Ensifer sp. PDNC004: one gene and its partner. Each later gene encodes a partner of the first gene's protein in a complex. Links are inferred from orthologs where the notes say so. Each region holds a gene or a part of one and is shown in the gene's direction. Other genes may lie near its edges. The genes, in order: eno and JVX98_RS15245.

Evidence for each region.
Region 2: the proteins of eno (region 1) and JVX98_RS15245 are in contact, whole or in part, in a solved structure (PDB 2FYM), measured with the Escherichia coli proteins. The link is inferred for Ensifer sp. PDNC004 from one-to-one orthologs.

Annotation. Positions count from the first base shown.
Region 1 is NZ_CP070353.1:1,305,672-1,315,289, reverse strand. The notes cover bases 1-2,926. They hold eno (phosphopyruvate hydratase), read left to right. Parts: upstream 1-789; coding sequence 790-2,064; downstream 2,065-2,926. Other genes in these bases: pdhA (pyruvate dehydrogenase (acetyl-transferring) E1 component subunit alpha), read left to right, coding at 2,668-2,926; JVX98_RS14565 (septum formation initiator family protein), read left to right, coding at 2,211-2,531; kdsA (3-deoxy-8-phosphooctulonate synthase), read left to right, coding at 1-654. Outside these bases: more of pdhA, read left to right, coding at 2,927-3,714; JVX98_RS14555 (pyruvate dehydrogenase complex E1 component subunit beta), read left to right, coding at 3,732-5,102; JVX98_RS14550 (pyruvate dehydrogenase complex dihydrolipoamide acetyltransferase), read left to right, coding at 5,118-6,467; JVX98_RS14545 (SGNH/GDSL hydrolase family protein), read left to right, coding at 6,534-7,175; JVX98_RS14540 (GNAT family N-acetyltransferase), read left to right, coding at 7,178-7,759; lpdA (dihydrolipoyl dehydrogenase), read left to right, coding at 7,778-9,223; JVX98_RS14530 (GlsB/YeaQ/YmgE family stress response membrane protein), read left to right, coding at 9,298-9,549. UniProt on the Escherichia coli protein: Catalyzes the reversible conversion of 2-phosphoglycerate (2-PG) into phosphoenolpyruvate (PEP). It is essential for the degradation of carbohydrates via glycolysis.
Region 2 is NZ_CP070353.1:1,425,877-1,442,611, forward strand. The notes cover bases 6,499-9,883. They hold JVX98_RS15245 (ribonuclease E/G), read left to right. Parts: upstream 6,499-6,878; coding sequence 6,879-9,683; downstream 9,684-9,883. Other genes in these bases: JVX98_RS15250 (pyridoxal phosphate-dependent aminotransferase), read right to left, coding at 9,796-9,883. Outside these bases: JVX98_RS15220 (NAD kinase), read left to right, coding at 1-209; JVX98_RS15225 (hypothetical protein), read left to right, coding at 312-800; JVX98_RS15235 (penicillin-binding protein 1A), read right to left, coding at 2,098-4,551; JVX98_RS15240 (N-acetylmuramoyl-L-alanine amidase), read right to left, coding at 4,889-6,133; more of JVX98_RS15250, read right to left, coding at 9,884-10,953; JVX98_RS15255 (DsbA family protein), read left to right, coding at 11,187-11,954; aroQ (type II 3-dehydroquinate dehydratase), read left to right, coding at 12,061-12,507; accB (acetyl-CoA carboxylase biotin carboxyl carrier protein), read left to right, coding at 12,533-13,012; accC (acetyl-CoA carboxylase biotin carboxylase subunit), read left to right, coding at 13,025-14,368; aat (leucyl/phenylalanyl-tRNA--protein transferase), read left to right, coding at 14,379-14,993; JVX98_RS15280 (DUF2155 domain-containing protein), read right to left, coding at 15,033-15,485; JVX98_RS15285 (NADH:ubiquinone oxidoreductase subunit NDUFA12), read right to left, coding at 15,607-16,002; JVX98_RS15290 (GNAT family N-acetyltransferase), read right to left, coding at 16,111-16,578; JVX98_RS15295 (GNAT family N-acetyltransferase), read right to left, coding at 16,704-16,735. UniProt on the Escherichia coli protein: Endoribonuclease that plays a central role in RNA processing and decay. Required for the maturation of 5S and 16S rRNAs and the majority of tRNAs. Also involved in the degradation of most mRNAs.

The DNA of each region.
Region 1 (9,618 bases):
TTCGACAAGGCCAACCGCACCTCGCTTTCGGGCAAGCGTGGCATCGGCCTCGACAAGGCGATGGAAATCTTCGCCGACCTCAAAAAGGAATTCGGCTTTCCGGTTCTAACCGACGTGCACACCGAAGAGCAATGTGCTCTGGTCGCGCCGACGGTCGACATTCTGCAGATCCCGGCCTTCCTGTCGCGCCAGACCGATCTTCTGGTCGCAGCCGCCAAGACCGGCCGCGCGATCAACGTCAAGAAGGGCCAGTTCCTGGCGCCTTGGGACATGAAGAACGTGTTGGCGAAGTTCACCGAGAGCGGCAACCCCAATGTCATGCTCTGCGAGCGTGGCGCTTCCTTCGGCTACAACACGCTGGTCTCCGACATGCGCTCGCTGCCGATCATGGCTTCGCTCGGCGCGCCGGTCGTCTTTGATGCGACGCATTCGGTTCAGCAGCCGGGCGGGCAGGGGGGCTCTTCGGGCGGTCAACGAGAATTCGTCGAGACCCTGGCGCGTGCGGCCGTTGCGGTTGGCGTCGCAGGTGTGTTCGTCGAGACGCACGAAGACCCTGATAATGCGCCGTCGGACGGCCCGAACATGGTGCATCTAAAGGACATGCCGCGGCTGCTCGAAAAGCTGCTGGCGTTCGACGCGATCGCCAAGGGCTGAGCCCCGCGACGCTTCGTGAAATTTTCATGAACCGCAATGGCGCGGTTGTTTTTGCATATTGCGCGCCATTGTAATTTCGAGGCCTTGGCGTATGACAGGCCCCGACCACCCACCGTCCTCAACAGGGAAGAGATCATGACTGCAATCATCGACATCATCGGCCGAGAAATTCTGGACAGCCGCGGCAACCCGACCGTCGAGGTCGACGTGTACCTGGAAGACGGAAGCTTCGGTCGCGCGGCAGTCCCGTCGGGCGCCTCGACCGGTGCGCATGAGGCTGTCGAGCTGCGCGATGGTGGAACGCGTTACCTCGGCAAGGGCGTCGAGCGCGCCGTCGAAGCCGTCAACGGCGAGATCTTCGAAGCGATCGGCGGTCTCGATGCCGAGAACCAGATCCAGATCGACAAGACCATGATCGAGCTCGACGGCACGGCGAACAAGTCGCGCCTCGGCGCCAACGCCATCCTCGGCGTTTCGCTTGCCGTTTCCAAGGCCGCCGCTGAAGCTGCCGGCCTGCCGCTCTACCGCTACGTCGGCGGCCCGAACGCCCACGTTCTGCCGGTTCCGATGATGAACATCATCAACGGCGGTGCACACGCGGACAACCCGATCGACTTCCAGGAATTCATGATCGTTCCGGTTGGCGCCGACACGATGCGTGATGCCGTGCGCATGGGCTCGGAAGTGTTCCACACCCTGAAGAAGCAGCTCGCAGCCGACGGTCACAACACCAATGTCGGCGACGAAGGCGGCTTCGCGCCGGGTCTCGCCTCTGCTCCGGCAGCCCTCGACTTCATCATGAAGTCGATCGAAAAGGCTGGCTACAAGCCGGGCGAAGACATGTTCATCGCGCTCGATTGCGCCGCGACCGAATTCTTCAAGGACGGCAAGTACGTTCTCGAAGGTGAAGGCCGCACGCTCGAGCCGGGCGCAATGGCTGAATACCTGGCGGAACTCGCTGCCAAGTACCCGATCTTCTCGATCGAAGACGGTATGGCCGAAGACGACTGGGATGGCTGGAAGGCAGTGACCGACCTCATCGGCAACAAGTGCCAGCTCGTCGGCGACGACCTGTTCGTCACCAACTCGGCCCGCCTGCGCGACGGCATCAAGATGGGCGTTGCCAACTCGATCCTCGTCAAGGTCAACCAGATCGGCTCGCTGTCGGAAACGCTCGACGCCGTCGAGACCGCACACAAGGCACGCTACACCGCCGTCATGTCGCACCGCTCGGGCGAAACCGAAGACGCGACGATCGCCGATCTCGCGGTCGCCACCAACTGCGGCCAGATCAAGACCGGCTCGCTCGCCCGTTCGGACCGGCTCGCAAAGTATAACCAACTGATCCGCATCGAAGAGCAGCTCGGCCTGCAGGCGAAGTACGCCGGCCGTTCGATCCTGCGTGGCTGATCGCCGCCTGATTTCCGTCTGAAAATCGAACCCGCCCACACGGTCCCGTGTGGGCGGGTTTCTATTTTCCTGCCGTTCATGGTCAACGGTCGGTTAATCAATCGCCGCTAATCTGATTGCCGTACTGCGTATCAGGGCGTGAATGCATGTGGACACGGCATCATAAGAAACGGAAACTGGGTCGGCTGGTGATGCCGCTGATCGCGGTCGCCTTTCTCTCCTACTTCGGCTATCATTCCATTCACGGCGGCTATGGCCTGAAGGCGACCGAGCAATTCGATCGCCAGATCGTCGAGCGGCAGGCGCGGCTGGATAAGCTCACGAAACAGCGGTTGATCCTTGAAAAGGAGGTTCAGCTGATGAGTGATGGGTCGCTGGAAAGGGACATGCTGGATGAAAAGGCTCGCCTCGCGCTCAACATGTCGCGAAGTGACGAGATCGTTATTTTTCACCGCGCCGCAAATTAACCTGAATTCAGTTAATTGAAATTTGTAAAGTAAAATCAATTGTTTGCATGGAATGCGAGCCATGCAAATATGGCATTGCTGTGTCTGCTTTCTTTCCCTATGGTAACCGCAAAAGGCTAACCATTGGGAGGAACGAATGGCTCCGCGAAAATCCGCGTCCGTTTCCAGCCGCAAGAGTGCCGCAAAGCCGGCGAAGAAAGACTTCAATGGCGGCACGTTCGCCGAATTCTCCAAACAGGAAGATCTGAGTGCCTACCGCGAAATGCTGCTGATCCGGCGTTTCGAGGAGAAGGCCGGCCAGCTCTATGGCATGGGCTTCATCGGCGGCTTCTGTCACCTCTACATCGGCCAGGAAGCTGTCGTCGTCGGCATGCAGATGGCGCTGAAAGAAGGCGACCAGGTCATCACCGCCTACCGTGACCATGGCCACATGCTGGCCTGCGGCATGAGCGCCCGCGGCGTCATGGCCGAACTCACCGGTCGTCGCAGCGGTCTTTCCAAGGGGAAGGGCGGCTCGATGCACATGTTCTCCAAGGAAAAGCACTTCTACGGCGGTCACGGCATCGTCGGCGCCCAGGTGTCGCTCGGCACCGGTCTTGCTTTCGCCAACCGCTATCGCGGCAACGACAACGTGTCCGTTGCCTATTTCGGTGACGGCGCTGCCAACCAGGGCCAGGTCTACGAAAGCTTCAACATGGCGCAGCTCTGGAAGCTGCCGGTGATCTACGTGATCGAGAACAACCGCTACGCCATGGGTACGTCCGTTTCGCGCGCTTCGGCACAGACCGACTTCTCGCAGCGCGGGGTCTCCTTCAACATTCCCGGCTTCCAGGTGGACGGCATGGACGTGCGTGCGGTCAAGGCCGCCGGCGACGAGGCTGTTGAGCATTGCCGTTCGGGCAAGGGGCCGATCATCCTCGAGATGCAGACCTATCGCTATCGCGGTCACTCGATGTCCGACCCGGCGAAGTATCGCTCGAAGGACGAAGTGCAGAAGATGCGCTCGGAGCATGACCCGATCGAGCAGGTGAAGGCGCGTCTGACCGAAAAGGGTTGGGCGAACGAGGACGAACTGAAGCAGATCGACAAGGACGTCCGCGACATCGTTGCCGACAGCGCCGATTTTGCCCAGGCCGATCCGGAGCCGGATGCATCCGAGCTCTACACCGACATCCTGCTTTGATCCGGGGAGGGACAAACATGCCAGTAGAAATTCTTATGCCTGCCCTTTCCCCGACCATGGAGGAAGGCACGCTCTCGAAATGGCTGAAGAACGAGGGCGACAAGGTCACCTCCGGTGACGTCATTGCCGAGATCGAGACCGACAAGGCGACGATGGAAGTCGAAGCCGTTGACGAAGGCACGATCGGCAAGCTCTTGATCGCCGCCGGCACCGAAGGCGTCAAGGTCAACACCCCGATCGCCGTGCTGCTGCAGGACGGCGAAGGCGCAGGCGATATCGCCGCTCCGAAGGCCGAAGCACCGAAGGCAGCTGCTGCCGAAGCGCCGGCCGCTTCCGCGCCGGCTTCGGTTGCAGCCCAGCCGAAGGTCGAAGTTGCCGCTGATCCGGCGATCCCCGCCGGCACCGAAATGGTCACCATGACCGTTCGTGAAGCGCTTCGTGATGCGATGGCCGAAGAAATGCGCGCCAGCGACGACGTCTTCGTCATGGGCGAAGAAGTCGCCGAATACCAAGGCGCCTACAAGATCACCCAAGGCCTCTTGCAGGAATTCGGTGCACGTCGCGTCATCGATACCCCGATCACCGAGCACGGCTTTGCCGGCGTCGGCGTCGGCGCTGCCATGACCGGTCTGCGCCCGATCGTCGAGTTCATGACCTTCAACTTCGCCATGCAGGCGATCGACCAGATCATCAACTCCGCTGCCAAGACGCTCTACATGTCCGGTGGCCAGATGGGCGCGCCGATCGTCTTCCGTGGCCCGAGCGGTGCCGCTGCCCGCGTGGCCGCCCAGCACTCGCAGTGCTACGCCGCCTGGTACAGCCATATCCCGGGTCTGAAAGTCGTCATGCCCTACACGGCCGCCGACGCCAAGGGCCTGCTCAAGGCTGCGATCCGCGATCCGAACCCGGTCATCTTCCTCGAAAACGAAATCCTCTACGGTCACTCGTTCGAAGTGCCGAAGCTTGACGATTTCGTTCTGCCGATCGGCAAGGCCCGTATCCACAAGGTCGGCAAGGATGCGACGATCGTCTCCTTCGGCATCGGCATGACCTACGCCGTCAAGGCAGTTGCCGAACTCGAAGCGCAAGGCATCGACGTCGAACTGATCGACCTGCGCACCATCCGTCCGATGGACCTGCCGACGGTCATCGAATCCGTCAAGAAGACCGGCCGTCTCGTCACCGTCGAAGAAGGCTACCCGCAGTCTTCCGTCGGCACCGAAATCGCGACCCGCGTCATGCAGCAGGCCTTCGACTACCTTGACGCTCCGATCCTGACGATCGCCGGCAAGGACGTGCCGATGCCTTACGCCGCGAACCTCGAGAAGCTGGCGCTTCCGAACGTCGCAGAGGTTGTCGATGCGGTGAAAGCCGTTTGCTACAAATAAGGGGAGGGCCCTTCGATGCCTATCAACATCACAATGCCTGCCCTCTCCCCGACGATGGAAGAAGGCAATCTGGCCAAGTGGCTGGTCAAGGAAGGCGATAAGGTCAAGTCCGGCGACGTGATCGCCGAGATCGAGACCGACAAGGCGACGATGGAAGTCGAAGCCGTCGACGAAGGCACCGTTGCCAAACTCGTCGTCCCCGCCGGCACCGAAGGCGTCAAGGTCAACGCGCTGATCGCCGTCCTCGCCGCCGATGGCGAGGATGTCGCTGCCGCCGCCAAGGGCGGCAACGGCGCGGCAGCACCGGCACCTGCCGCCAAGGCTGAAGCGCCTGCACCGGCAGCGCCGAGCGCTCCGGCTGCGGCTCCCGCACCGGCTGCTTCTGCACCGGCTCCGGCTGCGCAGCCTGCAAAGGCCGAAGGTGGCGCGCGCGTGTTCTCTTCGCCGCTCGCCCGTCGCCTTGCCAAGGACGCCGGCATCGATCTTTCGGCGATTGCAGGTACCGGCCCGCATGGCCGCGTCATCAAGAAGGACGTTGAAGCTGCCGTTTCCGGTGGCACCGCCAAGCCCGCCGCCGCACCGGCTGCCGGCGCTGCTGCTCCTGCAGCCGCTCCGCTTGCCAAGGGCCCGTCGGACGACGCCGTTCTCAAGCTCTTCGAGCCGGGTTCCTACGAGCTCGTGCCGCATGACGGCATGCGCAAGACGATCGCCAAGCGTCTCGTCGAATCCAAGCAGACGATCCCGCACTTCTACGTGTCGGTCGATTGCGAACTCGACGCGCTGCTGGCGCTGCGCGCACAGCTCAATGCCGCTGCTCCCGAGCAGGGCGGCAAGCCGGTCTACAAGCTCTCCGTCAACGACATGGTCATCAAGGCCCTGGCGCTGGCACTGCGCGACGTTCCGAACGCGAACGTTTCCTGGACCGAAAGCAACATGGTCAAGCACAAGCACGCCGACGTCGGTGTTGCCGTGTCGATCCCCGGCGGCCTGATCACCCCGATCGTGCGCCAGGCGGACCTGAAGAGCCTGTCGGCCATCTCCAACGAGATGAAGGACCTCGGCCAGCGCGCCAAGGACCGCAAGCTGAAGCCTGAGGAATACCAGGGCGGCACCACTGCCGTCTCGAACATGGGCATGATGGGCGTCAAGAACTTCGCCGCCGTCGTCAACCCGCCGCACGCCACGATCCTGGCGATCGGTGCCGGCGAGGAACGCGTCGTCGTGAAGAACAAGCAGATGGTCATCGCCAATGTCATGACCGTCACGCTCTCGACCGACCATCGCGCCGTCGATGGCGCGCTCGGCGCCGAACTGCTCGGTGCCTTCAAGCGCTACATCGAAAACCCGATGGGCATGCTGGTCTGAGTTGGATAAGGACCGGCCTTTGGGCCGGTCCGTTCCTTTTCGCGTAGTCGAAGGCGGGCCCGGACGATGAAAATAGTTCTCTGCTATGGCGACAGTCTGACCTGGGGCTATGATGCTACCGATGGCGGGCGTCATGCGCTTGCCGATCGCTGGCCAAGCGTATTGCAGAAGGCACTCGGCCCGGACGTCCAGGTCATTGCCGAAGGGCTGAACGGCCGCACCACCGCCTATGACGATCATCTCGCCGATTGCGACCGCAACGGCGCCAAGGTGCTGCCGACGGTGCTGCACAGCCACGCCCCGCTCGATCTCGTCATTCTGCTGCTCGGCGCCAACGACATGAAGCCGATCATTCACGGGACCGCGTTCGGTGCCGTGCAAGGGATCGAGCGTCTCGTCAGCCTGGTGCGCCGGCATGATTGGCCGGTCGCTGGCGAAGAAGGCCCGGAGATCCTGATCGTATCGCCGCCGCAGCTCTGCGAAACGGCCAATACCGGGTTTGCTGCCATGTTTGCCGGCGGCATCGAACAGTCGGCGATGCTGGCGCCACTTTACCGTGACCTCGCCGACGAACTCGATTGCGGCTTCTTCGATGCTGGCTCGGTGGCGGAGACCACGCCGCTCGATGGCGTACATCTCGATGCGGAAAATACGCGAGCGATCGGCCGCGGCCTGGAACCGGTCGTGCGGATGATGCTCGGGGTGTGAGCATGGTGGGGGGCGTCACCATACGTCCGGCGGAAAGACGTGAGGCGGCGGAACTCGCCATCCTCGTCGACATCGCCGCGCATGGCTTTGCCTCCTGGCTTTGGTACGGCGCGGTTCAGCATGGGGTGACGGATACGGCCTTCGAGCGCGGCCGTAACAAGCTGCGCGAGGAGCCCGGCCCGGGGAATTGGCGCGATGCGCTGGTTGCCGAGATCGATGATGAGGTTGCCGGACTGTCGGTCGGCTATGGGATCGGGCCGGAAGCGGCTGAGATTACGGCCAGGCACCCGGTTCTCGAGCCCCTGCTGGCGCTGCAGAGGCAGATCGTCGGGCACTGGTTCATCGAGAGCCTCGGCGTCTATCGCCATCAGCGCGGTCGCGGGATCGGCAAGGCGCTCTTGGCAAAGGAATTCGAACGCGCCGGATCGGCGCCGGTGAGCCTGATCACCGAAAGCCACAACGTGAGGGCGCAGGCACTATACAGGGCAAACGGCTTCGGCGAGGCAGCGCGCGTCGAAGCGGTTCCGCTCTTTGAGGAAAGCAAGAAACACGACTGGGTGCTCTTCACCCGCAAGGTCGCTTGAGACAAAGGCAGGAAACACATGGCTGAGAATTACGACGTCATCGTCATCGGTTCGGGTCCGGGGGGCTATATCGCCGCCATTCGTGCGGCACAGTTGGGTCTCAAGACCGCGGTCGTCGAGCGCGAGCATCTGGCCGGCATCTGCTCCAACTGGGGCTGCATCCCGACCAAGGCGCTGCTGCGCTCCGCTGAGGTTCTTCATTATGCCCAGCATCCGGGCAGCTATGGCATCAAGATCGAGGGCACGGTGACGCCGGATCTGAAGGCGATCGTCGCCCGCTCGCGCGGCATTGCCGAGCGCATGAACGGCGGCGTCGGCTTCCTGATGAAGAAGAATAAGGTCGACGTGATCTGGGGCGAAGCCAAGCTGACGAAGCCGGGCGAGATCGTCGTCGGCAAGTCGACGAAGCCCGTCGTCCAGCCGCAGGCGCCGCAGCCGAAGAACACCAAGGGTGAGGGCACCTACACCGCCAAGCACATCATCATTGCCACCGGCGCCCGTCCGCGCGCGCTGCCGGGCATCGAGCCCGATGGCAAGCTGATCTGGACCTATTTCGAGGCGATGAAGCCCGAGGAAATGCCGAAATCGCTGCTGGTCATGGGCTCGGGCGCGATCGGTATCGAGTTCGCCTCGTTCTACCGCACCATGGGTGTCGACGTGACGGTCGTCGAAGTCATGCCGAACGTCATGCCGGTCGAAGACGCCGAGATCTCGGGCATTGCCAAGAAGCAGTTCGAAAAGCAGGGCATGAAGATCCATCTCCAGGCCAAGGTGACGAAGGTCGAGAAGGCTGCCAACTCGATCACCGCCCATGTCGAGATGAAGGATGGCAAGGTCGAAAAGATCACCGCCGATCGCATGATCTCGGCCGTCGGCGTCCAGGGCAACATCGAGAACCTCGGCCTCGAAACGCTCGGCGTGAAGACCGACCGCGGCTGCATCGTCATCGACGGCTACGGCAAGACCAACGTTCCCGGCGTCTACGCGATCGGTGACGTTGCCGGCCCGCCGATGCTCGCCCACAAGGCCGAGCACGAAGCCGTCATCTGCGTCGAGAAGATCGCCGGCCTGCCGAACGTGCACCCGATGGACAAGCTGAAGATCCCGGGCTGCACCTATTGCCACCCGCAGGTCGCTTCGGTCGGTCTGACGGAAGCTAAGGCCAAGGAACTCGGCCGCGACATTCGCGTCGGCCGCTTCCCCTTCGTTGCCAACGGCAAGGCGATTGCGCTCGGCGAGGACCAGGGCCTGGTCAAGACGATCTTCGACAAAAAGACCGGCGAGCTGCTCGGCGCCCACATGGTCGGTGCCGAAGTCACCGAACTGATCCAGGGTTTTGTCGTCGCGATGAACCTCGAGACGACCGAGGAAGACCTGATGCACACCATCTTCCCGCATCCGACGATCTCGGAGACGATGAAGGAAAGCGTGCTCGACGCCTACGGCCGCGCGCTCAACGCCTAAAGGGTGTAGCGACGGAACTTTTCACGCGGCTTCGGCATTGATTACTGCCTCGTTTTCAATGCACGGAGATAACAATGAGCGTGAACGGCGTCGGTATTCTGGCTGCGATCATCATCGGCGGTTTGGCCGGGTGGCTCGCAGAGAGGTTCATGAACAGCGACATGGGGCTGTTCATGAACATACTGCTCGGCATCATCGGCGCGGTGGTGCTGAACTTTATCCTGGCGGCCTTCGGCATGACCTTTGGCGGCTGGGTTGCCTATCTGGTCATCGGCTTCATCGGCGCCTGCCTGCTGATCGCCGTTGGTCGCGCCGTCAAACGATAGCCTGCCGGGCCATCTGCGCTTCCGTCGGGCGTGATATGAAGACGGCCTGACATTTGCCATCGGGCCGTC
Region 2 (16,735 bases), 120 kb from region 1 along the record:
GCGGTGCGCTCCTGCCGAACCATGTCACGGTCGAGATCGAAATCCTCGAGGCCGACAAGCGGCCGGTGAACGCCGTGGCGGACCATCAGGAAGTAAAGTCGGTGGTCAGGGTAAAGATCGCCGAATCGGAAAACATGACGGCGCGTATCCTTTCGGATCCCGATCATTCTTGGTCGGACCGCATCCTGGCCGAGCAATTTTCGAACTGAGCGCACGTTCTCCGCGCGACCTATGGTATCATCCTGCCGGCCAGGTCTCCGCCGGCCCGCAGCAAACGGCAGCCGAGCCGCCGCCTTAAGGACGACGACCCAATGCACAGATCCGCCCTCCTCGCGCTGTTCCTGATTTTTAGCAGCGCCGGCGCCAAGGCTCAGGATGCCAACATCGTTCCGCCTGAGGCAACCTTCGTGACCAGCACCGGCTACTGGGAGGAAAGTGGAGAGCCGCTGTCGTCACTCGACCCGAACGCCGCCGCCGAGAAGCCGGGCGACTCCCGGCGCGGCTACTACAAGCTGATCGCGCTTCGCCAGGCGGACGGAACCGCCCAGGTCCATTTGCAGCAGGTGGAAGCGACCTCGGCCGGCCCCGTGGTGATTTCGTCGGCGGAACTCGAAGAATTCTCCGCGCTCAAGGCCTATGTCACCGACATCCGTCCGGAGACATCGACCGGCGTCACCGCACAGCCCGGCATGTTTGCGACCGTCTATCTGAAGACCGACCCGTCGGTGCGAGAACCTGAGAGCTGGACCGTGCTCATCGATGATCTCGGCGACATCAAGATCGAGCGCGCTTCCAACTGAGCAAAAGAAAGGGCCGGATGTGAACATCCGGCCCTCTTCAATTTCAGTTCGGCAGACCGCTGTCAGCCTTAGTTCAAATCATCCACGACGGCATCCGCGCCACCGGCAACGCGGTGTGCAAGGGCTGCTTCCATGAACTCGTTAAGTTCACCATCGAGAACGTCGCCCGGTGCCGTGCTTTCGACGCCGGTGCGCAGATCCTTGACTAGCTGGTAAGGCTGAAGGACGTAGGAGCGGATCTGGTGGCCCCAGCCGATGTCGGTCTTCGACGCGGCTTCGGCGTTTGCGGCATCTTCCCGCTTCTTCAGTTCGGCTTCATAGAGACGGGCACGCAGCATGTCCCAGGCCTTCGCCCGGTTCTTGTGCTGCGAGCGTTCCTGCTGGCACTGCACGACGATTCCCGACGGGATGTGCGTGATGCGCACGGCCGAGTCGGTGGTGTTGACGTGCTGGCCGCCGGCGCCCGACGAACGGTAGGTGTCGATGCGGCAGTCGCTCTCGTTGATGTCGATCTGGATCGAATCGTCGACGACCGGGTAGACCCAGATCGAGGAAAACGAGGTGTGACGGCGGGCATTGCTGTCATAGGGCGAAATACGAACGAGGCGGTGTACGCCCGATTCGGTCTTCAGCCAGCCATAGGCATTGTGGCCCTTGACGAGCAACGTCGCGGACTTGATGCCAGCTTCTTCGCCGTCCTGGATTTCCATCAGCTCGACCTTGTATCCCTGGCGCTCGGACCAGCGGGTATACATGCGCAGAAGCATGTTGGCCCAGTCCTGGCTCTCGGTGCCGCCGGCACCCGAATGCACTTCGAGATAGGTGTCGTTCTGGTCGGCCTCGCCCGAGAGCATGGCCTCGACCTGCTTCTTGGCCGCTTCCGCCTGGAGAACGCGCAGTGCCTGTTCGGCATCGGCGATGATCGCCGCGTCGCCCTCTTCCTCACCGAGTTCGATGAGTTCGATGTTGTCGTTGAGCTGCTGCTCGAAACGACGCAGGCCATTGATGCCGTCGTCGAGTTGCTGACGCTCGCGCATCAGCTTCTGCGCTTCCGCAGCATCGTTCCACAGGGTCGGATCTTCCGCCTTGTTGTTCAACCAGTCCAGTCGTCTTACCGCCTGATCCCAGTCAAAGATGCCTCCTCAGCAGGCTTATGGCCTGCTTGATTTCGTCGACAATATTCTCGATTTCGCTGCGCATGATCCTGCTTCTTGTGAACCGATAGGAAAGTGAGCGTCAAATAGCGATGCCCGCCGCTGATGTAAAGGCGGCGGGCATCGCGTGACGGGTATAAGGACTAGAACAGGCCGTTGGAACCGGAGGTCACTGCCTGGTTCGCCTGTGGCGAATTCTTGAGGATCTCTTCCGGCGGCACGTACTGGTCGAGACCGCCGATGACCGAGAAGGTGTCGGCCGGACCGGTGCCGGGCTTGAAGGCCTCGATGATCGTGTCCGGCTCGCCCTCTTGGGCGGCCATGCCGGTCTTGCGGTTGACGGCGACCATGCTCATTCCTTCGGGCACGACGAACTTGCTCGGGCGCGTACCCTTCACCGCTTCGGTCATGAAGTCGTTGAAGATCGGCACGGCAAGGCTGCCGCCGGTCGCGCCGCGGCCAAGCGGGGCCGGGTTGTCGAAGCCGAGATAGAGGCCGGCGACCATGTCGGGGGTATAGCCGACGAACCAGGCATCCTTTTCGTCGTTGGTGGTACCGGTCTTGCCGGCAACCGGACGATCGAGCTTGATCTTGCCTGCAGCCGTGCCACGCAGCACCACGCCCTCCATCATCGACGTGATCTGGTAGGAGGTCATCGGGTCGAGCACCTGCTCGCGGTTGTCGGTCAGAACAGGCTCTTCCTGGTTCTGCCAATCGCCGGCGTTGCAGTTGTCGCAGGTGCGGTCCTCGTGACGGAAAATCGTCTTGCCGTAGCGGTCCTGGATGCGGTCGATCAGCGACGGCTTGATCTGCTTGCCGCCATTGGCGAGAACCGAATAGGCCGAAACCATGCGCAGGACGGTGGTTTCACCCGAACCCAGCGACATCGCCAAGAGCGGCGGCATCTTGTCGTAGATGCCGAAGCGTTCGGCGTATTCGGCAACGAGGTTCATGCCCATGTCGTTGGCGAGGCGAACGGTCATCAGGTTACGCGACTTCTCGATGCCGAGGCGCAGCGTCGACGGGCCGGCGGAGCCGCCGCCGTAGTTTTCCGGACGCCAGACCTGGCCGCCGGCGACGATCTCGATCGGCGCGTCGAGGATAACCGACGCCGGGGTATAACCGTTGTCGAGTGCGGCTGCGTAGACGAAGGGCTTGAACGACGAGCCCGGCTGGCGCATCGCCTGGGTCGCGCGGTTGAATTCCGACTGGCCATAGGAGAAGCCGCCGACCATCGCCAGCACGCGGCCGGTCTGCGGGTCCATGGCGACAAGGCCACCCTGCACCTTCGGCGGCTGGCGCAGACGGTATTCGCCCTTTTCGGCGAGCGGCTCGACATAGATCACGTCGCCGGCGCCGAAGACGCCTTCAGGCGATTTCGCCGACTTGCGGTCGCCGTTGGCCGAACGATAGGCCCACTGCATGTTCTTGGCGGAGATGTGTCCCGTGACACGCTCGGCGACGATCTTGCCCGAAGCTTCCTTCTCCGGCTGGATGCCGATCTCGGCTCCCTGGCCATCAACGGAAAGCACGACGGCGAGCTTCCATTCGGGCACGTCGCTGAAGGCGACGACCGCACCGAGCGGCTCGCCCCAGTCGCCGCCGATCTCGATCGACTTGACTGGGCCGTGGAAGCCGCGACGCTCGTCATAGGTCAACAGGCCGGTCTGAAGGGCCTTGCGTGCCGCGGTCTGGAGACGCGGGTCAAGCGACGTGCGGACCGAAAGGCCGCCTTCATAAAGCGCGTTGTCGCCGTACTTCTGGATGATCTGACGACGGACTTCTTCGGCGAAGAAGTCGGATGCAAAGAGATGGGCGCCGCCGCGGCGCGGATTGACGCCGAGCGGCTGCTTCTTGGCCTCTTCGCCATCAGCCTTGGTGACGTAGCCGTTTTCGACCATGCGGTCGATCACCCAGTCGCGACGCTCGAGCGCTGCTGCGGTCTTGCGGAACGGATGGTAATTGGCCGGGCCTTTCGGAAGCGCTGCAAGATAGGCAGTCTCGGCAATGGTCAGTTCGGTCACCGACTTATCGAAATAGGTCAGCGCGGCGCCGGCGATGCCGTAAGAGTTCAGACCGAAGAAGATCTCGTTGAGATAGAGCTCGAGAATGCGGTCCTTGCTGTAGGCCTGCTCGATACGGAAGGAGAGGATCGCTTCCTTGACCTTGCGGTCGATCGTCTGGTCGGATGAAAGCAGGAAGTTCTTGGCCACCTGCTGTGTGATCGTCGAGGCGCCGACCGGGCGGCGGCCGGAACCGAAGTTCTGCAGGTTTACCGCGATGGCGCGCGCGAGACCGGTGATGTCAACGCCCGGATGCTGATAGAAGTTCTTGTCTTCCGCCGAGATGAAGGCTGCCTTGACGCGATCCGGGATGGCCTGGATCGGCAGATAGAGGCGCCGTTCGCGGGCATATTCCGCCATCAGCGCGCCGTTGCCGGCGTGGAAGCGCGTGGTCACCGGTGGCGAATATTTCGCCAGCACCTCGTAGTCCGGCAGGTCCTTGGTGACGACACCAAGATAGAGCGCCACGGCTCCGGCCACACCCAGCAGCAGAAACGCGCCAATCCCGAAAAAATATCCAATCAGCCTGATCATCAGTCAGATACCGGTACCTTAATTATCGTCCAATTGCCGAACCGCCCGACTGACAGTCCATGCTCTGTCCTGCCGGCTTTATGGCAGCGGCCCGACCAAACACTTTCACGCGAAATCGTCTGGCGTCGCAGCGTCCCGCCAACCCGGCTCCTCATATGGCGGGGAACTCCGGGCTTCAACTCGTTTCTCAACAAATCCGGGCGCAATTCCGGTTAGGTCCCGGATTGTGCGTAAAATAGGGCTGTTATGCGATAATCCCGTGCGCATCCCGTTGAAAAGCATAGCGCTGTTACCGGGGCGACACAAATCACTTCGTTCCCGGACCTGCCTTCAAACGTCAGCCGCCGCTGGCGACGGCCTGCTCGCGGTAGCGCTGCACGGCGACTGCAAGACGCTCGGAAACCTTCTTGCGCCATTCCGGGTCGAGCAGCAGCTTTTCGTCCTCCTTGTTCGACAGGAAGCCCAGTTCAAGCAGGATCGAGGGCACGTCCGGCGCCTGCAGCACGCGGAAGCCGGCGAAACGGTGCGGATTGTTGATGAGATTGATCTGCCCCTCAAAGGACGAAACGACGGCGCGTGCCATGTTGACGGAGAAGGCCTGCGTTTCGCGGCGTGTCAGATCGATCAGGATGTCGGCCACTTCCGCCGGCTCGCTCTGAAGCGGCACACCGGCGATTTCGTCGGACAAGTTTTCGCGGGCGGCTAGGCTTGCAGCCAGATGGTCGGAGGCCTTGTCGGAGATGGTATAGACCGTCGCGCCGCGGATGTCCTTCTGGCGCAGCGCGTCCGCATGAAGAGAAATGAAGAGATGGGCGCCCTTGTTGCGGGCGATCTGCACGCGCTGGGGAAGCGAGAGGAAGACGTCCTTGTCGCGGGTGAGAAAAGCCTCGATCCCGGCGCCCTTGTTCAGGGCCTCGACGAGATCCTTCGCGAAGGCGAGCGTAACGTGCTTTTCTTCCGTCTTCGTTTCGCCGGCGAGCGCGCCGGTATCGATGCCGCCGTGGCCCGCATCGATCGCGATGATGAACGGCCCGCCTTCCCTCGTGGGGGCGACGGCAACCGGCCTGTCGGTCTTGGTGGCGGCAACCGATCCGGTCCACTGCTGCTCACCGAGAAGCGCATCGAAGCGCGCCTGGTCGACGCGCTCGGCATCGAGCACGAGGCGGTAACCCTTGCCCCCCTCTTCCGCGACAACTTCCGCATGGGTGACCGCGACCGGGCCTTTTGCCGAAAAAACGATGCGGGAACTGCCCGCCCCCATGCCGCCGTAGCGGATCGCATCGAACAGGCCGCGTGGTTCAAGGCTGTCCGCCTTCAGGCCGAAGGCCGTTTCCGGCAGGTCGACCACGACACGAACGGGATCGGCGACATAGTGCAGGGAGAATTCCGGTTTGCGATCGAACTCGACGACGACGCGCGTGCGCGCATCGTCACCTGCGATCCGTGCCGCAAAGGCGAGCAAGGGACCCGGCTCGGCGGCCCCTGCCGCCGGCACGTTCCAAAGAAGACCGCCGGCTAGCAGCGATGCTCCGAGCAGAAGCCTGCCCGCGCGCGACATCAAAGACAACAGCGAACCACGCATACAAACCGCCAAAGGCCTCACCTCGGGCTCTCCACCACTTTCTCAGAAAACCAAACAGCAGCCGACGCACGGCTGCTGTACGCACAGGTTGATCAATGAACCCTTATGGTTAACCAATGCTTGACAATGATCATCTTCCCCGGCCAGCGGGGACAATCGATTTACCGTTTATCGACCTACTCCACGTGGACAAGCGAATCGATCATTATTGTGGCGGCACGGGCTTTTCCCTTGCCAATGTGACATAGAAAACATAAAAGCGTCACAAGGAGAAAGTGTTGACGGGATAGAACAGTCGACCGGGCAGCCGGAGCTTCTCCAAAGCTTGGCGCCAGGGTGCGGTCGAACCGGATTGACCGGTTAACTTATCGCATTGCGGTCGCAAGATGTTCATCCGCCGTCGCTGCATTTCCTCCCCGTACACTGGATCGCAAATTTCCGGCGGTGGCCGGAGTTCTTGATGGTGATTTTTCACCGACGCCCGCAAGCGGGCGCATTCATCGGGTCTTCATGAGACCTTAGACATTGGCATTCTTGTTTGGTCATTGATGTTGACTCAGCAGTATCGGTCAGAAGTAGCGCGGCCCCGGGACACACATGTTCCGGCTGTCGTCTGGCTGCTGCACCATCGCCTGCGCCAAACAGGAACTTTCATATCCGGCGCACCTTCCGACGTGTTTGGCAGTCTTCCTAAGGAAGCAGGTCTGTCTCCCGTTCCGCTGGCGCGCCGAGGAGCACAGCTTAGATGGCAGAGAAAATGCTTATCGATGCGTCTCATTCAGAAGAGACGCGCGTCGTTGTCGTTCGCGGGAACCGCATAGAAGAGTTCGACTTCGAGTCGGAACACAAGAAGCAGATCCGCGGCAATATCTACTTGGCGAAGGTCACCCGGGTGGAGCCCTCGCTCCAGGCCGCCTTCGTCGATTACGGCGGCAACCGCCACGGGTTCCTGGCTTTCGCCGAAATCCACCCCGACTACTACCAGATCCCGCTCGCCGACCGTCAGGCGCTCTTGAAGGCCGAAGCCGAAGAAGCGCGGCGCGACGACGACATCGAGCATGTCGAGACCGCCCCTGCCCCGGTAAGCGAACTCTCCGTTCCCGTGGATCTCGAAATCGTCACGGAAGCTGACGCTGAAGCCGAGCCGGTCGCAGCCGTCGCTGACGCCGCACCGGTCGTCGAAGAGGAAGCCCCGGCCGAAAAGCCGAAGGCGAAGCCGAAGCGCACCCGCAAGACCAAGGCCAAGGCTGCGGAAGAAGCCGCTGCCGCGTCGGCCGATGGCGACGAGAGCAATGGCGGCGAGATGGCTGCCATGGTCGATACCGACGCCATTTCCGAGGATGTCGACAGCCGCCGTCGCCATGACGACGACGATGATGACGACGACAGCCACGACGGCGAAAAGGAAATCATCGAATCCGTCGGCGCCGAAGACGCCATGGAAGAGGTTCCGGACCGTCAGGTTCGCAAGCCGCGCAAGCAGTACCGCATCCAGGAAGTCATCAAGCGCCGCCAGATCCTGCTCGTTCAGGTCGCCAAGGAAGAGCGCGGCAACAAGGGCGCTGCACTAACGACCTATCTGTCGCTTGCCGGCCGTTACTCGGTGCTGATGCCGAACACCGCACGCGGCGGCGGCATCTCCCGCAAGATCACCAACCTTCAGGACCGCAAGCGCCTGAAGGAAATCGCCCGCGGCCTCGAAGTGCCGCAGGGCATGGGCGTGATCCTGCGCACCGCCGGTGCCAACCGCACCAAGGTCGAGATCAAGCGCGACTTCGAATATCTGATGCGCCTGTGGGAAAACGTCCGCACGCTGACGCTGAACTCCACGGCCCCCTGCCTCGTCTATGAGGAAGGCAGCCTGATCAAGCGCTCGATCCGCGATCTCTACAACAAGGACATCAGCGAGATCATCGTCTCCGGCGAGGAAGGCTACAAGGAAGCCAAGGGCTTCATGAAGATGCTGATGCCGAGCCACGCCAAGGTGGTTCAGCCTTACCGCGACGTGCATCCGATCTTCTCGCGCTCCGGCATCGAAGCGCAGCTCGACCGCATGCTGCAGCCGCAGGTAACGCTGAAATCCGGCGGCTACATCATCATCAACCAGACCGAAGCGCTGGTTTCGATCGACGTCAACTCCGGCCGTTCGACGCGCGAGCACTCGATCGAAGACACCGCACTCCAGACCAACCTGGAAGCTGCCGAAGAAGTGGCTCGCCAGTTGCGTCTGCGCGACCTTGCCGGCCTCGTCGTCATCGACTTCATCGACATGGAAGAAAAGCGGAACAACCGCTCGGTCGAGAAGCGTCTGAAGGATTGCCTGAAGAACGATCGCGCCCGCATCCAGGTCGGCCGCATCTCGCATTTCGGCCTGCTCGAAATGTCGCGCCAGCGCATTCGTGCCTCGGTGCTCGAATCGACGATGCAGACCTGCCCGCACTGCAACGGCACGGGTCATGTTCGCTCGCAGTCCTCCGTCGCCCTGCACGTGCTGCGCGGCATCGAGGAACACCTGCTCAAGAACACGACGCACGACATCACCGTGCGCACCATCCCGGATATCGCGCTCTACCTGCTCAACCAGAAGCGCGGCACGATCATGGACTACGAAGCCCGCTTCGGCGTTTCGATCATCATCGAGGCTGACGCCCATGTCGGCGCCCAGCACTTCGCGATCGATCGCGGCGAGCCGGTCGAAAACCCGGTCAAGATCGAGCAGCTGCTGCACTTCGAGCCGGAAGAGGAAGAAGACGACGTCGTGATCGAAGAGGATCTCGACGAGGAAGAAGCAGGAGAAGTCGTCGGCGAACAGCGCCAGGAACAGCCGAAGGCTGCTGCCCAGTCCGACGATCAGAATGGACGCAAGCGCAAGCGCCGTCGCCGCCGTCGCGGCAAGGGTGGCCAGCAGGCCGAAGGCAGCGCCCTCCAGGTTTCCGAATCGGCAGGCGATGCTGACGACGGTTCCGATGAGGATGAAGGCGATGACGAGGGTGTCGATGCGGACGCCGCGACCGCCGATGGCGATCAGAAGCGCAAGCGCCGCCGCCGGGGCAAGCGTGGCGGCCGCCGCAACCGTCCGGAAGGCGAAGGTGAAGGCCAGCTCGATGCCGATGCCGATGCGGAAGCCGGCGACGATGGCGCAGACGAAGCCGAAGCCGTAGAGGCACCGGCCGCTGCAGCCGAGGTCGAAGTGGCTGTCGCTGTCGAGGAAACGGCTGTGGTTGCCGAAGAAGTCGAGGTGGCGGACGCAAAGCCTGCCAAGCCGAAGCGCACCCGCAAGAAAGCCGTCAAGGCTGAAGAACCGGCAGTCAGCGTCGACGAAGTTGCCCAGGCAGCGATCGAAGACCAGCCCGCCGTTGCCGACCCGGCCGTCGAAGCGGTGGAAGAGGCTGCGGCCGACCTTGCCGAGACCAAACCGGTGCGCGCCAACCGCGACCTTTCGAAGATCGCTTCCGAACCGGTGGTAACGTCGAGCGCGACGAAGCCCGAAGAGGAAGAGCCGGCCAAGCCGAAAAAGGGTGGCTGGTGGCAGCGCCGCGGCTTCTTCTAAGCCGCGCTGCAAGTACCAAACTCTGAAAATACGAAAGGCCCGGAGCGATCCGGGCCTTTTCCTATAGACGGATGACAGAAGGGGCTTTGCCCCTGCCCGTTCGCTCAGGCGGTCACGCCAGCCAGCGTCCGATCCTGTCCATCGCCTCGACCATGTCGGCCTCGGCACCAGCATAGGAGAAGCGCATCGTGCGGTGCCCTTCCAGCGGATCGAAGTCGAATCCAGGGGTCGCCGCGACATTGATCTCGGCGAGCATCCGCTTGGCAAAGGCCATGCTGTCATTGGTAAAGCGCGTGACATCCACGTAGGCGTAGAAGGCGCCGTCCATCGGCGAGGCGATGGAGAAGCCGATCTCCGGCAACCGCTTCATCAGCATGTCCCGGTTGGCGGCATAGGCGGTCTTGTAGCGGTCGAGTTCCTCATGGGCGTCGAGTGCTGCTTCTGCCGCAATCTGCGAGAGCTCGGGCGGCGAGATGTAGAGGCTCTGGGCGATGCGCTCGAAACCGCGCACCTTGTCGGCCGGCAGCACCATCCAGCCAATCCGCCAGCCGGTCATGCAATAGTATTTCGAGAAGGAGTTGATGACGATCACCTCGTCGGTCACCTCCAGCGCGCTTGCCTCTTCGCCGGCAAAGGTCAGCCCGTGATAGATCTCGTCGGAGATGAAGGCAATCGATTCGGCTCGGCAATAGTCAGCCAGCGCCTTGAGGCCGGCCCTGCCCGTCACGGTGCCGGTGGGGTTGGCCGGGCTCGCCAAAAGCACGCCTTTCAAAGGACGGCCTAATTTCGCAGCGGCACGTGAAAGACTTTCAGGCGTCAGAGTGAAGCCGGTCTCGGCATTGGCCTCGACCTCGACGACCGTCAGGCCGAGGGCTGCGAGGATGTTGCGGTAGGCTGGATAGCCCGGCCGCGCAATGGCAACACAGTCGCCGGGATCGAAGAGAGCCAGGAAGGCGAGATTGAAGCCGGCGGATGAGCCGGAGGTGACCGCCACCCGCTGCGGATCGAGCGCGATGCCGTGGCGTTTTTCATAGTGCCGGGCGATTGCTGTGCGCAGCGACAAGGTGCCGAGCGCGTCGGTATAGCCGAGCCTGCCATGCTCAAGCGCCTTGCGCGCAGCGTCGAGAGCTGCTTTGGGCGCCGGGTGGGCAGGCTGCCCGACCGCCATCGAGATCACCGGGTGGCCGGCGTCGCGGCGACGAGTCGCCTCCGCCAGTACGTCCATCGCATGGAAAGGTTCGACGGCACTGCGTTTTGACAAATCTACCAACGGAAAATCCTCGATATGCGGCTGTTCTCCAGCCCTTTGCCCGATGAAAATGACCTTCACAAGTCCGCGAGTGCCGTATTTCCGCCGATTTTGCCGTTTCGTTTCCGCAACACCCACCCTATGCTGCCGGCATATTGCGGATACGAGGAATCCTGTTGTCACTCAGAACAGCCGGTTGACCCGGCGACACGCGATGGACGACACACAGGATACGCAAGGACAACGAGGTAGAAATGAACTTCAGCACCAAGATGATTGCCGCCGGGACGCTCGCAGCGTTCGTGGCCGGGGTCAGCCTGCCCCAAAACGCGTTCGCGCTCGACGCGAAGCAGAAGGAAGAGATCGGCGCCTTCATCAAGGAATACCTGATCGCCAATCCGGAGATCATGCTCGAGGTCCAGGAGGCGCTGACGACGAAGCAGCGCGCCAAGCAGCAGGAAGCGGCGGAAGGCGCGATCACTGAGAACAAGAAGGCGATCTTCAATTCCGACTATGACATGGTGCTCGGCAACCCCAAGGGCGACGTCACCGTCGTCGAGTTCTACGACTACAATTGCGGCTACTGCAAACGCGCGCTTTCCGACATGGACGACATCCTCGCCAAGGACAAGAACGTGCGCTTTGTGCTGAAGGAACTGCCGATCCTCGGCCCGGATTCGCTGGCCGCCCACAAGGTGAGCGCCGCCTTCCGCCTGGTCGCTCCGGAAAAATACGGCGACTTCCACCGGGCGCTGCTCGGCGGCGAGGACCGCGCCACGGAGGAGACGGCGCTTGCGGTTGCCGCCAAGCTCGGCGTTTCCGAAAAGGACCTGCGCGCCAAGATGGAAAAGGAGCCGCATGACGCGGCCGTGCGCGAGGCCTACAGCCTTGCCAACGACCTCGGCATCACCGGAACGCCTTCCTACGTCATCGGCAACGAAGCGGTCTTCGGAGCAGTCGGCGCCGAGGAGATCGAAGGCAAGGTCGCCAATATGCGCGAATGCGGCAAGACAGCCTGCTGACAAACCTTCCCATGACTGTGGACAAATCCCGCGGGGGCCCAAAGGGCTTTTCCTCGCGGGACCATCAGTCTATAGGTAACCCTCCATGACCGGACCGGAATCCCTTATGCCATCGACCATTTTCGTGCTGAACGGCCCCAACCTGAATGCGCTGGGCAAGCGCGAACCGGGTATTTATGGTGGGCAGACGCTGGCCGACATCGAGGCCATGTGCAAGGCGGAAGGCAAGGCGCTCGGCTTCGACGTCGATTTCCGCCAGTCGAACCATGAGGGAACGCTGGTCGATTGGCTGCACGAGGCCGGCAACGTCGCCGCAGGCGTTGCAATCAACCCGGCTGCCTATGGCCACACGTCGATCGCACTTCATGATGCCATCCGCGCCATCGGCATTCCGGTCGTCGAACTGCACCTCTCGAACATCCATGCGCGTGAGGAGTTCCGCCACAAGTCGATGATCGCACCCGCCGTCAAGGGCGTCATCTGCGGCTTCGGCGCACAGAGTTACATTCTTGCGCTGCATGCGCTAAAGAACCTGACAAATCCGTCGAAATAAAAAGAACACAAGAGGCTCATATTCCATGGCTGACAAGAAACCAGGTATCGACCAGGCGCTGATCCGCGATCTCGCCAATATTCTCAAGGACACCGATCTGACCGAGATCGAAGTCGAGCAGGACGACCTGCGCATTCGCGTTTCGCGCAACGGCACGCCGGTTGCGATGCCGATGGCCATGCCGCAGATGCCGGCTTACCAGATGCCCGCCGCAGCGGCCGCCCCGGCAAACGCCGTTGCCGCTCCCGCCGCCGAGAGCGCCCGCGCATCGAAGAATGCCGTGACCGCGCCGATGGTCGGCACTGCCTACCTGTCCCCCGCACCGGGAGCCCGCCCCTTCGTTGAGGTCGGTGCCACGGTCAAGGAAGGCCAGACGATCCTCATCATCGAAGCGATGAAGACGATGAACCAGATCCCGGCTCCGCGCTCGGGCAAGGTCACCGAAATCTTCGTCCAGGACGCAGCCCCCGTCGAATATGGCGAACCGCTGATCGTAATCGAATAAGGCGGCGCGGCGATGATCTCGAAAATTCTCATTGCCAATCGCGGCGAAATCGCCCTTCGCGTGCTTCGTGCCTGCAAGGAACTCGGCATCGCCACGGTCGCCGTTCATTCCACGGCCGACGCCGACGCCATGCATGTTCGCCTCGCCGACGAGAGCGTCTGCATCGGCCCGCCGCCCTCGCGCGATAGCTATCTGAACATTCACCAGATCGTCGCCGCCTGCGAAATCACCGGTGCCGACGCCGTGCATCCGGGCTACGGCTTCCTGTCGGAAAACGCCAAGTTCGCCGAAATCCTCGAAGCGCACGACATCACCTTCATCGGCCCGACGGCGGAACACATCCGCATCATGGGTGACAAGATCACCGCCAAGCAGACGGCGCAGGAACTTGGCATCCCGGTCGTTCCGGGTTCCGACGGCGAAGTGAAGCCGGAGAACGCGCTCGAAGTCGCCCGCAAGATCGGTTTCCCGGTCCTGATCAAGGCGACCGCCGGTGGCGGCGGCCGCGGCATGAAGGTCGCCCGCAGCGAGGCGGACCTCGAAGAGGCCGTTGCGACGGCCCGCACCGAAGCGCTTGCCGCTTTCGGCAACGACGCCGTCTACATGGAGAAGTACCTCTCCAAGCCGCGCCACATCGAAATCCAGATCGTCGGCGACGGCGCCGGCAATGCGGTGCATCTCGGCGAACGCGATTGCTCGCTGCAGCGCCGTCACCAGAAGGTCTGGGAAGAGGCGAATTCGCCGGCCCTCAACGTCGACCAGCGCATGAAGATCGGCCAGATCTGCGCCGACGCCATGAAGAAGCTGAAGTATCGCGGCGCCGGCACGGTCGAGTTCCTCTACGAGAACGGCGAGTTCTATTTCATCGAAATGAACACCCGTCTTCAGGTCGAGCATCCGATCACCGAAGCGATCACCGGCATTGACCTCGTGCACGAGCAGATCCGCGTCGCCTCCGGCGGCGGTCTCTCGGTCCAGCAGGAAGACATCGTGTTTTCCGGCCACGCGATCGAGTGCCGCATCAATGCCGAAGACCCGCGTACCTTCGTCCCCTCCCCGGGCACGATCACGCATTTCCATGCGCCGGGCGGCCTTGGCGTGCGCGTCGATTCGGGCGCCTATCAGGGCTACCGAATCCCGCCTTACTACGACAGCCTGATCGGCAAGCTGATCGTGCATGGCCGTACCCGCGTCGAATGCATGATGCGCCTGCGCCGCGTGCTTGACGAATTTGTCATCGACGGCATCAAGACGACGCTTCCGCTGTTCCAGGACCTGATCAATAATCAGGACATTGCCAACGGCGACTACGACATCCACTGGCTGGAGAAGCATCTGGCCACCACGTCCGAGTAAGGACCAGACATTGAAAGGGACGCGCAGCAAGCAGCCCGATATTACGCCGGACATGCTGCTGCGCGCCTATTCGATCGGCCTCTTCCCGATGGCCGATTCGGCCGATGATCCGGAGCTCTTCTGGGTCGAGCCAGAAATTCGCGGAGTGATCCCGCTCGCAGGCTTCCACACCTCTCGCAGCCTCGCCAAGACCATCCGCCGAAAGCCTTTCGACATCCGCTTCAACACCGCCTTCGAAGCGGTCATGGACGGCTGTGCTGCCCCTGCTCCCGACCGGCCGACAACCTGGATCAACAATAAGATCCGCACGCTCTACGCGACACTGCACTCGATGGGCTATGCCCACAGCGTCGAGGCCTGGGAAGGCGACCAACTGGTCGGGGGGCTTTACGGGGTTTCGCTCGGCTCAGCCTTCTTCGGCGAAAGCATGTTTTCCAGACGCACCGACGCCTCGAAGATCTGCCTCGTGCATCTGGTCGAGCGACTGAAGGCGCGCGGCTTCGAACTGCTCGATACACAGTTCACCACCGAACACCTGAAGTCGTTCGGCGCCGTCGACGTGCCGAAGGCGGAATACGAAGTATTGCTCGCGAACGCGATGTCGTCGCCCGACCTCGCCTTCTAACCAAGGCAAATTCTAAAGAATGGGGATATGCCCCGCCGCTCAGCGCTTCTGCGCGGTATCCGGCGGCGGCAGGTCCGAGGTCGCCTTGCAAGACTGCAGCCAGACGTCATAGACCGGATGCTCGACGGCGTTCAGACCGGGGCTGTCGGCAAACATCCAGCCGGTAAAGATACGGCGGATCTTGCGGTCGAGCGTGATTTCCTCGACCTCGACGAAGGTGGTGATCTTCTGCGCTTCCGTATCGTCACGGCTATAGCAGACGCGCGGCGTGACCTGGAGGGCGCCGAACTGCACGGTCTCGCCGATATAGACGTCGAAGGTGGTGATGCGGCCGGTGATCTTGTCGATGCCGGAGAAGACGGCGACGGCGTTGGAAAGGCGGGCTGCGTCAACGGCTTCCGCAGATGCGACCAGCGGCAAGGCGGCAAGCAGGGACAAGCCCAAACGCCGTGCTCCTTGGCCGATTGCCTTGCGCAGATCAGAACCTGCCATCGTCGCCTGTCTCCCGCGTATCCTGTTCGTCATGGATTTCAGGCGCTAACCATCAATTGTGGCCTCGCCATGATCGAGGAACCCATTCCGCGGTCCGTCGTCGTCACTGAGAACAGATTATTCAGGAGCCGGGCGTCCAGGCGTCGTAGTCGCCGGTTACGCGCGGGCGCTTGCCGGTGGCAGCGATCGAGCCCTGTGGGCGGTAGGCGTTGGCCGTGCCGGTCGGATTGGCGCGGTGCGCCTTCTGCCATTCCCGCGGCGTGTACTTTTCATCGGCCGGCGAAACGTCGGTCCGGTGGTGCATCCAGCCGTGCCAGCCGGCCGGAATGGCGGAAGCTTCGGCGTAGCCGTTGTAGATCACCCAGCGGCGGGTGCGACCTTCAGAGTCCTTGCCGCCCTGGTAGTAGACATTGCCGAGTTCGTCTTGACCGACCCGTTGACCGTGGCGCCAGGTGTGAAAGCGCGTTCCGATCGTCTGTTCGTTCCACCAGGTGAAAATCTGCAGCAGGAGCTTCATGGATGCCGTCCTTGACCGGCCGTTGGGAAGGCGGCCAGATACCAAAACAATGTTCCCGCTTATGCCCCGCCGCTCAGGGCTTGTCCAGTGATTCCGAGGTAAAGGCGGTCATTTCAACGGTAGTTGAAAGCCGAAATGGCTGCGCGCAAAGCCCAGGCGCTCATAGAAGCGATGTGCATCGGTGCGCACGGCGTTGGACGTGAGCCTCACCTTCCTGGCCCCCTTCTCCCGCGCCTCAGCAATCGCATGGCGCATCATGCGTTCGCCGATCCCACGGCCGCGCATGTCGGCGCGCGTCTGAACGGCTTCGACGATCAGGCTGGAGCTTCCCCGCCCGGACAGCGATATGTGCAGCGCGGTTTGAAAGGTGCCGACGACCTGCCCTTCGAGAACCGCGACGAACAGCGTCTGCAGCGTCGAGGCTTCAATCCGGTCGTAGGCAGCGGCGTAGTCTGCGAAGGCCTCAGCGTCGGTCGTGTCGCCGTGACCGCCCAGCGGATCATTGGCGAAGAGCGCGACGATCGCTTCGAGATCCTTGCGCTCAGCCTTGCGGATCATGAGTTCGGTCGCGTCCATGGTTCTCCGCTCACATCGTTCATCGGCTGCGGATCAAGCACTCGGAGGTAACGGCGCGATGACAGCGCCGCTTCTCTCAGGCTTATCCACAGGCATGCGAAACGTCAGGCAACCGGGCGGATCGCCTAGCCGAGAAGCGGCTTTTCCAGAACGATGG